3 regions of the Halomonas sabkhae genome follow, and region 2 is predicted to be linked to each of the others. Evidence: predicted binding sites of a transcription regulator. Region 2 holds the regulator's gene; each other region holds the start of a gene.
The links. The regulator PhoB, encoded in region 2, activates phosphate uptake and scavenging genes when phosphate is short. The targets are predictions, from matches to a motif close to TGTCATANNNNTGTCANA.
Positions count from the first base shown of each region.

Region 1: the regulator PhoB is predicted to act here: its motif matches at 1,527-1,544, upstream of phnD (phosphate/phosphite/phosphonate ABC transporter substrate-binding protein).
Region 3: the regulator PhoB is predicted to act here: its motif matches at 2,316-2,333, upstream of QWY79_RS00265 (PstS family phosphate ABC transporter substrate-binding protein).

Region 1 covers NZ_JAUFPM010000001.1:222,423-226,703, reverse strand. The annotation lists gene glpD (glycerol-3-phosphate dehydrogenase) at 1-937, shown strand, start outside; gene QWY79_RS00970 (histidine phosphatase family protein) at 921-1,436, opposite strand; gene phnD (phosphate/phosphite/phosphonate ABC transporter substrate-binding protein) at 1,640-2,632, shown strand; gene phnC (phosphonate ABC transporter ATP-binding protein) at 2,720-3,523, shown strand; gene phnE (phosphonate ABC transporter, permease protein PhnE) at 3,510-4,281, shown strand, end outside.
Region 2 covers NZ_JAUFPM010000008.1:141,060-145,340, reverse strand. The annotation lists gene cysZ (sulfate transporter CysZ) at 81-815, shown strand; gene phoR (phosphate regulon sensor histidine kinase PhoR) at 971-2,299, opposite strand; gene phoB (phosphate regulon transcriptional regulator PhoB) at 2,498-3,187, opposite strand; gene ubiA (4-hydroxybenzoate octaprenyltransferase) at 3,315-4,208, opposite strand.
Region 3 covers NZ_JAUFPM010000001.1:73,461-77,741, reverse strand. The annotation lists gene pstC (phosphate ABC transporter permease subunit PstC) at 1-1,123, opposite strand, end outside; gene QWY79_RS00265 (PstS family phosphate ABC transporter substrate-binding protein) at 1,220-2,254, opposite strand; gene QWY79_RS00260 (Bcr/CflA family multidrug efflux MFS transporter) at 2,356-3,603, opposite strand; gene tal (transaldolase) at 3,752-4,281, shown strand, end outside.

The sequences.
Region 1 (4,281 bases), on a different contig from region 2:
GCTCGAGGATCGCGACACGGGCCACCGCCAGCGCCGATATGCCAGGGCCCTGGTCAACGCCGCCGGCCCCTGGGTGGACAGCGTAGTGCGCGACCAGACTCAGCGCTCATCCCGCTACGGGGTACGCATGATTCAGGGCAGTCACCTGATCGTGCCGCGCCTCAACGTCGACGAGCGGGCCTATATCCTGCAGAACAGCGACCAGCGCATCGTTTTCGTGCTGCCCTATGAGGATGATTTCAGCCTGATCGGCACCACGGACCGTCGATATCAGGGGGATCCCTCCCGGATCGAAGCCAGCGAGGAGGAAATCGACTACCTGCTCGAGGTGGTCAACGAGCACTTCGCCACGCCCCTGGAGCGCGGGGATGTACTGCGCACCTTCTCCGGCGTACGTCCCCTGTGTGACGACGAATCCGCCGACCCTGCCGCCATGACCCGTGATTACACCCTGGACCTGGACGACGACCAGGGCGCACCGCTGCTATCGATCTTCGGCGGCAAGATCACCACCTACCGCAAGCTCGCCGAGGCGGCGCTGGACGCGCTGGCGGCGCACTTCCCGAACATGGGTGAGCCCTGGACCAAGGATGCTGTGCTGCCCGGCGGCGATATCCAGGATCAGGCCAGTTTCGCGGCCCGCCTGGAAGCCGACTACCCCTTTCTGGGTCGCGCGCGTGCAGCGCGTCTGGCACGCAGTTACGGCAGTCTCTGCCTGGCATTTCTGCAGGGCGCACGACGCGAGGAAGACCTGGGCGAGGCCTTCGGTGCCGGCCTGACGGCCGCCGAAGTCGACTACCTGGTGGAACACGAATGGGCACGCCTGCCGGAAGATATCCTGTGGCGACGCACCAAGCTGGCCCTGCGGCTGACCACCGAGCAGCACCAGCGGCTCGCCCGCTATCTGCAACGGGCCAGGCTCACGGCCATTGCCTGACCGGCGGCGGCCAGGCCACCACATCCGCCGGCTGCATGAGAACCCGGTCGCGATGCTGTCGGAGATCACGCCCCTCGAGGGCGGTCAGGAGGATCTGCAAGGGGTCGCCGTGACTGACCAGCAGTACACACTCGTCGCATGACGCCTGCTCCAGATCCCGGATGACCGCCAACAGGCGCCCGGCCACCCGATCGACGGCTTCGACCCCCTGGCACTGATGCCCGGCATCCAGGGCGTCGCGGGCCCAGGCCTCGGCATAACGCGCGTCCGACTGCCCCTCCAGTTCACCGAAATCCCGCTCGCGCAGACGCCGGTCGACAACGGCCCCGACATCGAACCACTCCGCCACTCGCTGGGCCGTCTGGGTCGTGCGCAGAAAATCGGAATGCACGACCCGTGTTGGCGTGGCCCAGCGCCAGGCCACCAGGCTCTCGTCCACCTCTTTCCGTCCCCGGTCGGACAGGCCGAATGAAGCAACGCCCCGACACGGCGAACTCACGATGCGCCCCTGCTGATTCGCTTCGCTATGACCATGCCGCATCAGCAGGTAGCGATGACGCAAGCTCGACGAGCCAGGCGGTAAAGTGTTTGACATTGAACTGTCACAAACCCTAGATTACAGACAGAGGCTTTCGAAAAAATACGTCAATGTCAATTTTCGAAAAACACTCCACTTTATAACAACAATCATCGAGGTACGCCATGCGACGCATCCCCGCTTCTGCGGCACGGCCTGCGCTGGCCGCGTTCACCTTTCTCCCCCTGCTGCTGATCACTGGCCCCGCCATGGCACAGGAAGACTGCCCCCACGGTGACCTGGATTCCATCTATTGCGACAATAATGGCGATCTGGTCGCCGATCGACCACAAGATGAGTCCGAATGGGCCAATCCTGAAACGCTGATCTTCGCCTATACCCCGGTCGAGGATCCGGCGATTTATTCGGATATCTGGCAACCCTTCATCGAACACATGGAAGACGTGACCGGCCGCGATGTGCGCTTCTTCGCCGTGCAGTCCAATTCTGCCCAGGTCGAGGCAATGCGCAGTGGACGCCTGCATGTTGCCGGGTTCTCTACCGGCCCCACTCCCTTCGCGGTCAACCTGGCCGGCGCTGTGCCCTTCGCCCTGATGGGGTCCGACGACGGACGCTTCGGCTACACCCTGCAGCTGTATACCCATGTCGACTCGGGCATCGACGAGGTCACGGACCTCAAGGGCAAGCGCGTGGCACACACCTCGCCCACCTCGAACTCGGGCAATCAAGCCCCGCGAGCCCTGTTCCCCGACCTCGGTATCGTGCCCGGCGAGGATTATGAAGTGCTCTACTCGGGTAGCCATGACCAGTCGATGCTGGGCGTGGTAGCTCAGGATTACGATGCCGCCCCGGTGGCTTCGGAAGTCGTCGAGCGTATGGCCGATCGGGGACTGTACGACCCTGATGACGTGAAGATTCTCTACGAGTCCGACCCCTTCCCGACCACGTCCTATACCTATGCCCACAATCTGGCCCCCGAACTGGTCGAGAAGATCGAAGAGGCATTCTTTACCTTCGACTTCGCAGGCACCGAGCTCGGCGAAGAGTTCGACGGCGTAGAGAAGTTCATCCCCATCAACTATCAGGACAACTGGAAGGTCATCCGTACCATCCAGACTGCCAACGGCGTCGAGTATACCCCCGACAACCTGCAGTAAGACGAGTTCACGAGTTCAATCACGGGCGGCCCTACCAGCCGCCCACTCACTTGTTTCCTGCATTCAGGTATTCATCCGGACGCCACCATGCTCGAAATCTCTGGCCTGACCAAGCGATATGGCCAGGACGCGCCGGTTCTCACCGGCCTGGACCTGGCCGTGGAAGGCAACAGTGTTGTCGCCATCGTCGGCGCCTCAGGGGCCGGCAAGAGCACCATGTTGCGATGCATCAATCGTCTCGTCGAACCGAGCTCCGGCTCGATCCGGCTCAATGGACACGAATTGGTCGACCTGAAGGGTGCCGAGCTAAGACGCGCCCGCCGCCGTATCGGCATGGTCTTTCAGGGCTTCAACCTCATCGACCGCCTCACCGTGATGGAAAACGTGCTTGCTGGCCGCCTGGGTTACGTCAACCTCTTCCAGGCCGTGACGCGGCGCTACCCCGACTCGGACATCGAGCGGGCCTTCCAGCTCATGGAACGGGTCGACATTGCCCACTATGCCAACAAGCGAGCCGATGAGTTGTCCGGCGGCGAACGTCAACGCGTGGGTGTGGTACGCGCCCTGATGCAGGAGCCAGAGGTACTCCTGGCCGACGAGCCCACGGCCTCACTCGATCCGCGTACATCCGAACAGATCATGATACTGCTGCAGCAACTGGCTGGAGAGCTGTCCCTGCCGGTCTTGATCAACATCCACAACGTTGGCCAGGCCAAGACCTACACCGAACGCATCGTCGGCCTGCGTCATGGCAAGATGATCTTCGACGGCCGACCCGATGATTTCACCCATGACGCTCTCGAGGCCGTCTACGGCGGCATCGAAGCCTCGGATGAGCCCAGCGCGCCGGCGCCCGAACGGCATCGCGAGGAGCCCCATGAGTCGTTCTGACACGCCCCGCACCTGGCGCAAGCCGCCCTTTATCGCCAACCCCTGGCTGCGTTACGGCATCCTGGCCGTTACCGCGACATATCTCGTCTGGGCCTTCGCCACCCTGCCGTTCAACTGGCAGCGTATCGCCGAGGGCCTGCCACGTTCCGCACGCATCTTCGGCGGGGGCTTCCCGCCGAATTTCTCGCGTGCCGACCTGCTGCTGACGGGCTTCGTCGAGAGCCTGCAGATCGCCATCCTGGCCACCCTGCTCGGCGTTGCCCTGTCGATCCCCTTCGCCATCATGGCGGCGCGCAATACCGCACCACTCCCCGTTTACCTTCTGGGCCGGACAGTCATCATCGTGTCGCGCAGTTTCCACCCGGTGATCGTGGCAATCCTGTTCGTTGCCGCCGTGGGTTTCGGCCCGCTCGCCGGCATCCTGACCCTGACGCTCTACTCCATCGGTTTCGTCGGCAAGCTGCTCGCCGAGGAGATCGAAGAGATCGATTGGGGTCAGGTAGAGGCCGTGCGTGCCTCCGGCGCAGGTTATCTGGCCACTCTCTTTTATGCCGTCTTCCCACAGATCCTGCCCCGCCAGGTCGGGTTGTCGATGTATCAGCTCGACAGCAACCTGCGCGCTTCCGCGGTGGTCGGTATCGTCGGCGCCGGTGGCATCGGCAGCACCCTGATGAATGCCTTCGGGCGCTACGACTATGATTTTGCCTTCGCCATCCTGCTGGTCATCATCGCCGTGATCCTGGTCAGTGAAGGTATCA
Region 2 (4,281 bases):
GGCGTGGCGCCGAGAGGTCTACCCGAACAGGCCGTCGCCGGGAGCGACGGCCTGTTTCGTCGTGAGGAGGATTTACACCGATGCTGAATGCCTTGACGGCGCTGTCGCAGGGGACCCGGCTGGTCTATTCGCGCGGCCTGCGCCGCTATGTGTTTCTGCCGATCCTGGCCAACCTGCTGGTCTATGCCGGCATGCTGAGCTATGTGCTGAGCCATTTCGGCGGCTGGCTGGATGGCTGGATGGCCATGGTGCCGGGCTGGCTCGACTGGCTTTCGTGGCTGATCTGGCCGCTGTTCGTGATCAGCCTGGTGGTGATCGTGTTCTTCACCTTCACCCTGGTGACGCACCTGATCGCCGCGCCCTTCTACGGCTTTCTGGCCGAGAAGGTCGAGATCGAGGTGACCGGTCGTGCCCCGCTGGACGACCGTGGCCTGGTGCGCACGGCTCTCGATGCGCTGGGCCGCGAGCTGGTCAAGCTGGGCTATATCCTGCCACGCATGCTGTTGCTGTTCGTGATCAGCTGGATTCCGGTGATCAACCTGATGGCGCCGGTCCTGTGGGCGGCGTTCTCGGCCTGGACCATGGCCATCACCTATCTCGACTATCCCATGGACAACAACAAGGTCAGCTTCGCCGACATGCGGCGACGCCTGGCGACCCGGCGCTGGCCGACGCTGACGTATGGCGGCTGGGTGATGCTGATCACCTGGGTGCCGCTGGCCAACCTGTTTCTGCTGCCGGGGGCCGTGGCGGCGGCGGTGCTGATGTGGGATCGCCACTATCGTGACCTGACGCCAGTGACCGCCTCGCGCTAGGCACTGTCTGAAAAGTCGACGAGCGAAGGTTAGACAAGGCGAAAAGCTGTGAAAATGCGGAGTTTACAAGGAGTAAATGAGCAATTTGATCGGACTCGCGCGCGAGCAGATTTTCAACGTCGTATAGCCGAGCACAGGCAGTTTTCAGACATTGCCTAGTCGCTGGTGGTCAGCGCGGCCGGTATCTCGCTCTGGGCGCTGGCGAGGCGCTCGCGCGGGAAGACGCAGCGGAAGGTGGCGCCGGCGCCGGGGTGCGAGTCGATCTCGAGCCAGGCCTGGTGGCGCAGCAGCACGTGCTTGACGATGGCCAGCCCCAGGCCGGTGCCGCCGGTGGCGGTGCTGCGGCCCTTGTCGACGCGGTAGAAGCGCTCGGTGAGACGCGGGATATGGTGGGGGTCGATGCCCTCGCCGTCATCCGCGACTTCCAGGCAGGCGCCGTCGGCGTGACTGGCCCAGCGCAGCGTGATGTGGCGATCCTCGCCGGCATAGCGCACGGCGTTGAAGACCAGGTTGGAGAGGGCGCTGTGGATTTCCTTTTCGCTGCCCACCAGGCGACGCGCCTCGTCGATGATGACCTCGAAGTGCTGGCTGCCGCTGGACAGGGCTTCGGCATCGCGGCGGATGTTGTCCATCATGCTGGCCAGCTCCAGCGGGGCGTCGTCCTGGCCGCCCTGGTCGATCTCCAGCCGTGACAGCAGCAGCAGGTCGTTGACCAGGTTCTGCATGCGGGTGGTCTGGCCGCGCATCTGCTCGATGCCGCGTGACATGCGGCCGGGCAACTGGTCGGTCATGCCGCTGTAGGTTTCCAGATAGCCGCTGAGTACCGTCAGCGGGGTGCGCAGTTCATGCGAGACATTGGCCACGAAGTCGCGGCGCATCTGCTCCAGGCGGTGCAGGCGCGTGATGTCGCGGGCCATCACCAGGCGCTCGTCGTCGCCATACAGGGTGATCTGGAACTGCAGGATCATCTGCTCGTCGATCGGCGAGGTCATCGTCAGGGGTTCGCGATATTCACGCGCCTGAAAGTAGTCGACGAAGCTGGGATCGCGCAGCAGGTTGGTGATGTGCTGGCCACGATCATGCGCCGGCTTGAGGCCCAGCATGCGCTCGGCGGCACTGTTCCACCATTCCATGTCGCCGTGGCGATCGAGCATGACCACGCTGTCGCGCATGGCCTCGGAGGATTCCTGGATGCGGCTCAGGGTGTCGCGCAGTCGCCGCTGGGTGATGCGCTGGCCCTTCTGGTAGCGATACAAACGGTCGAACAGCTCGCCCCACAGGCCGCTGGCGGCGGGCGGCTCTTCATGGGGATGGTTGGCCAGCCAGTCGTGCAGGGCGCTGAGCTGGCGCAGCTGATACGCCAGCTGCAGGCCCAGAGCAATGGCCACCCCGATGCCGATGGCGGAGAACGGCCAGCCGAGTACGCCGCCCAGGGCGGTCAGGCCCACCAGGCGCCAGAGTTCTTTTTTCCACAGCCGCTTCACGCCGGAACCGCCTGTGGATAATGCGTGTTGCCCCGAGGCGTCGAGGTCGTGTGCAGCATGCGCATCTGGGCCTCTGAATCCTGTCTGGCTGGTCGATATCGCCCGGCTCCCGATCGGGCGCATCAGCGGCCGGGGAGCCCAGGCCGCCTGCCCCTTACTCTAGCCTGCCTGCGACCCGGCGGCACGGCCCGGGCGCTCTCAGCCCTTGGCAGAAAAGCGATAGCCGGTGCCGCGCACGGTCTGGATCAGTTGCTGATAGGGGTCGCCCAGCGCCTTGCGCAGACGGCGGATGTGCACGTCCACGGTGCGCTCCTCGACATAGACGTTGCCGCCCCAGACCTGATCGAGCAGCTGACCGCGCGTGTAGGCGCGTTCCTGATGGGTCATGAAGAATTGCAGCAGGCGGTATTCGGTCGGGCCGACCTCCAGCGATTGGCCGTCGACGCTGACCCGGTGGCTGACGGGGTCGAGCAGCAGGCCATCGACTTCCACCGGATCCTCGACCCCATGCGGGGTGGAGCGGCGCAGGACCGCCTTGAGGCGGGCGACCAGTTCGCGCGGCGAGAACGGCTTGGTGATGTAATCATCCGCCCCGGATTCCAGGCCCTGGATCTTGTTGTCTTCCTCGGTCTTGGCGGTGAGCATGATGATCGGCAGCTCGGCCGTGGCTTCATCACGCTTCAGTCGGCGTGCCAGCTCGATACCGCTGGTACCGGGCATCATCCAGTCGAGCAGCACCAGGTCGGGCTGATGGTCGACGATGAGCGCGTGGGCACTCTGGGCGTTGTCCGCCTCGAGGACGTGGTAGTCGGCCATTTCCAGCGCCACGGCGATCATCTCGCGGATCGGCGCTTCGTCATCGACAATCAGTACGGTCTTGTCGCTCATCCCGGGGCCTCATGGTCAAGGTCAGTGACAACTTGGTGACGATGACAGCATGTCCCTGTGACAATCATGTGACAAGCGCTCCTTGCGCTTCACTTTTCTGCCCGGTTGCGGCGCGTGATGGCGCGCTTCAGCCGCCGAGCGGCGGCCACCAGGAGAGCCCGATACCGGCGAAGACCAGCAGGCCCGACCAGTGGTTGTTGAGAAAGGCCTGGAAGCAGCGATCCCGGTCGCGATGGCGGATCAGGCGTTGCTGATGGACGAAGGTGGCGGCCATGGCGGCCAGCCCCAGCCAGAAGAAGCCGCCCAGCCCCAGGGCGTGGCCGACCCAGGCCAGCAGTCCCAGGGTGATCAGCTGCAGCAGGCCGATGATCAGCTTGTCGGCGCGGCCGAACAGCACGGCGGTGGACTTGATGCCGATGCGCAGGTCGTCATCGCGGTCGACCATGGCGTACAGGGTGTCGTAGGCCACGGTCCAGGCCACGTTGGCGGCCACCAGCCACCACGCCACGGCCGGGATTTCGCCCAGCACCGCGCCGAAGGCCATGGGGATGCTCCACGAGAAGGCGGCCCCCAGGAACACCTGGGGCAGATGGGTGTAGCGCTTCATGAAGGGGTAGATGAAGGCCAGCATGACCCCGGCGACCGAGAGCATCACCGTGAAGGGGTTGGTCAGCCACACCAGGGCGAAGGCCAGCACGACCAGGGTGGCGAACAACCCCTTGGCTTCCGTCTCGCTGATGCGCCCGGTGGCCAGGGGGCGCTGGCGGGTGCGCTTGACGTGGCCGTCGAAGTGGCGGTCGGCATAGTCGTTGACCACGCAGCCGGCGGCGCGCATCAGGTAGACGCCGACGACGAAGATCAGCACGGTGGCCCGCTCGGGCACGCCCTGTGCGGCCATCCACAGCGCCCACAGGGTGGGCCACATCAGCAGCCAGGTGCCGATGGGGCGATCGAGCCGCATCAGCTGCAGGAAGTCGGGTAGGCGGGCCAGTCCGGAAGGGCGCAACAGGGAAGAGTCCATCGGGTCGTCTCGTATGCTCGACCCCCGGTTGCCGGTGCCGGATGGGTCGTCGGGTTGAGGGTGGAGCGCCTAG
Region 3 (4,281 bases), on a different contig from region 2:
CCAGGTCGCCGGTCAGCGCCGAGACGATCCGCACCGTGACCGTCGTCATGTCCTCGAAGGGATTGGCGGTCAGGTTGGGGCGCATGCCGGCCGCCATGACCACGATCATGGTTTCGCCCAGGGCGCGCGACACCGCCAGCAGCGACGCCGAGATGATGCCCGGCATGGCCGCCGGCACGACCACATCGCGGATCATTTCGCTCTTGGTCATGCCGAGTGCCAGGGCACCCTCACGCATGCTGCCCGGCACCGAACTGATGACGTCGTCGGACAGCGAGGAAATGAACGGAATGATCATGATGCCCATGACGATACCCGGGGCCATGGCATTGCTGAATGATGCCTCGATGCCGTAGAAGCCGGCGACCGCCACGATGATCGGCGCCACCGTGATGGCCGCGAAGAAGCCGTAGACCACGGTCGGAATGCCGGCCAGCACCTCGAGGACCGGCTTGGCCACGGTGCGCACCTTCTCGGGCGCGAACTCGGCCATGTAGATCGCCGACAGCAATCCCACCGGAATGGCCACCAGCATGGCGATCAGGGTGATCATGAAGGTGCCGGCAAAGAGTGGTACCGACCCGAACTTGGCGGCACTGCCCCCTTCATCGCCGCGGCCGGCCGCTTCCAGGAAACTGGCGCCGGGGTTCCAGGTGGTTCCGGTGATGAAGTCCCAGAAGCTCTGCATCTGGAAGAAGCGAATCGCCTCCCCGATGATAGATATCAGGATGCCGAAGGTCGTGAAGATCGACACCATCGCCGCGCCGGCCAGCATGAAGCGGACGACCGCCTCGATAGCCTTGCGCGCGTGAAAATTGGGTTTGACCAGATAGATACCGGCCATCAGACCGACACAGGCCACGATCAGGCTGCCGGCCAGCAGATAGAAGGACGGGATATCGCCGCCTATCAGCAGCATGACAAAGGCGCCCACGACACCCACCAGGACAGCAGGCCCCGCCGTGGAAAGCACGGTGAACCAGCCATACTGATCGGGCTGAGCGTGCATGGAGGTTCCCGCCGCACGCACCCTGGACGCCTTGGAGCGCCCCAGGAAGAAGGCTATCAGACCCAGCACCAGGAGCGTGCCGCAGAAGGTGGCGAGGATTTGATTGGTCTGCATAGGATTCTCTCGAAGGAATTCACGCGGAGCATTCGCTCTAACGCGAGCCGGCCGACAGCCTGACTGCCGGCCGGCTCAGGGCATCACCAGGGTGGCTTACTTCTCGAGGTCAGCCAGTTCGAGCTGCTCCTGGTTCTTGATGGCGTTGCGCTGCTCTTCGCGCATATCCGACGGTGCCGGGATCAGCCCCAGGCCCTTCAGATAGCCCATGTCGCCGATCATCTGCTCGCTCATGAACAGGTTGGCGTATTCCATCATGGCCGGAACGTCTTCGCTGTGCTGGTTCTTGACGTAGAAGAACAGCGAACGCGACACCGGATACTCACCGCTGCCGATGGCTTCGGGCGTCGGCTTGACGCCATCGATGCTGGAGCCCAGCAGCGCATCGGAATTCTCTTCCAGGAAGGAGTAACCGAAGATACCGAAGGCATCGGTATTCTCGGACAGGCGCTTGACGATCAGGTTGTCGTTCTCGCCTGAATCGATGAAGGCACCGTCGGAACGAATGTCGGTGTACTCTTCACCGCCATAGGCATCCATGCCTTCAGCAGTCGCCGCCATGACCATTTCCTCGAAGGCATCACGCGTGCCGGAGGTCGTGGGCGGACCATAGACGGCAATCTCGCGATCCGGCAGCGAGCTGTCGACATCGCTCCAGGTCTCGTACGGATTGTCGACCAGCTCGCCATCGACCGGCACCTGAGCGGCCAGCGCCAGGAACAGCTGCTCGCGGGTCACCGGCATGGCGTCGTTTTCGCTGGACTGAGCGAAGGCGATGCCATCATAGCCGACCATGGCTTCGGTGATGTCGGTCACGCCATTTTCCTGGCAGCGCTCGAACTCGGAAACCTTGATGCGGCGCGAGGCATTGGTGATGTCAGGCGTGTCATCACCGACGCCATTGCAGAACAGGCGCAAGCCACCACCGGAACCGGTGGACTCGATGACCGGGGTCGCATAGTCGGTGGTGGCACCGAACTCTTCGACCACGTAGCTTGCAAACGGATAGACCGTGCTGGAGCCGACGATGCGCAGCTGCTCGGACTCCTGGGCCTGGGCGACGCCCGCCACACCGATGGCGGCGGCGATGGCAGTGGTCTTGAATGTACGGCTATTGAGGATGCGGTTCATGGAGAAAGGCTCCTGTTCGTGGAAGTGTTCATCCTTCGCACGACACAAGATGCCCCACAAAAATGACAGCTTCATGACACAACGTCATTTCATGCCAAAAATCATGAAGCGCCTGTCTGCTCCGCCTCGCTGCGGCTGCCTGAATCCCCCGAGCGCGCCGGGGATGGCGCACCCAGCGCATGACCGGCCAGCCGGCGCAGCGCGATATTGCCGGCCAGCGACACCACCAGCATGGTCAGCACCATGGGCCAGGCGCTGTCGATCTCGAAGGCACTGACGATGACACCCGCCAGCGAACCGCAGGTGAACTGGATGCTGCCCAGCAGTGCCGTGGCCGTGGCACTCATGTGGCTGAAGTGCTCGAGCATCGACGACATGGCATTGGGCGTGATCAGCCCCACCATGCCCATGAACACCATGATCAGCGGCACCACCGTATAGGGCGAGTCGAGGCCAGTCGCCACCAGCCCGATCAGGCCCACGGCCACCGCCAGTTGCACGGCCATGCCCAGGCGCATGTTCTGCTGTGGACTGCGCCGCCGCAACAGACGGATATTGAGGCGATTCGAGGCCGCCATGACCACGACATTGGCCCCGAACACGACCGGATAGATGGCCGGCGAGATGCCGTAATGAGTGATGTAGAGAAACGGCGAGGCCGTGATGAAGGCGAACATGCCGGCAAAGGTGGTCGCCACCGACAGCACATAGCCCATGGCCTCGCGGTGGCGCAGCACGCTGGCATAGTTGCGCAGCACCTGGCGCGCCGAGGCCATCGGCGCGTCCGCGGGCCGCGTCTCCGGCAGGCGCGTCCCCATCAGCCACAGCAGGAAGGCCGCGTACACCGCCAGGAAGACGAAGATCAGCCACCAGTCGGCCAGGTACAACAGGCCGGAGCCCACCGCCGGCGCAGCCAGTGGCGCCAGCATCATGATCATGGCCATGGTCGACATGACCTTGGCGGCCTCGCGACCACTGAAGCAGTCCCGCACGATGGCCGCCGAATTGACCACACAGGCCCCGCCGCCCAGCGCCTGGACGAAGCGCAGCCCGAGCAGCTCGGTCAGGGTATTGACCTGGGTGATCAGCAGGCTGGCAATCAGGAAGATCACCAGCCCGCTCAACAGCACCGGGCGCCGACCGAAGCGATCGGACAGCGGCCCCCCGGTCAACTGGCCGAGCGCGAAGCCCAGCAGGAAGAAACTGATCGACAGCTCGGTATGATGCACGCTGGCGTCCACGGCCTCGGCCAGTGCCGGCATGGCAGGCAGATAGGCATCAATGGCAAAGGGCGCCAGCGCGGTATTGGCCGCCACCAGCAGGGCGGTTCGTCGAGCATCGAGTTTCAAGGGGCCTCCACAAGCTTGCGGGTCGAAGCCTCCATGATAACGTCATTCGACGTCGCGTGCCGGCATGCCAATGCCGGCCCAGTGTTGTCAGCGTCGCTGGCTTGGTAGAGTGAAGGCCACTTCCAATGCTTTCGACCGAGGAAACCGCATGGCCGACGACCAGCTCTCACAGCTCAAGCAAATGACCACCGTGGTGGCCGATACCGGCGACCTGGACGCCATTCGTCGCTTCCAGCCCACCGATGCCACCACCAACCCCTCGCTGATCCTGCAGGCCGCCCAGCAGCCGGAACGCCGCGCCCGCCTGGCCGACATCGCCCGCCGTGCCACCGATATCGACGCAGCCCTGGACGCCGTGGCGGTCGAGATCGGCAGCGAGATCACCCAGCTGGTACCGGGTTATGTCTCCACCGAGGTCAGCGCCCAGCTTTCCTTCGACACCCAGGCCACCCTGGCCCGAGCACGTTCGCTGATCGAGCGCTATGACCGTCAGGGCGTGCCGGCCGAGCGCATCCTCATCAAGGTCGCCGCCACCTGGGAAGGCATCCAGGCCGCACGCGTGCTCGAACGCGAGGGCATCCACACCAACCTGACGCTGCTGTTCAGCTTTGCCCAGGCCAGAGCCTGTGCCGATGCCGGCGTCACCCTGGTCTCGCCGTTCGTCGGGCGTATTCTCGA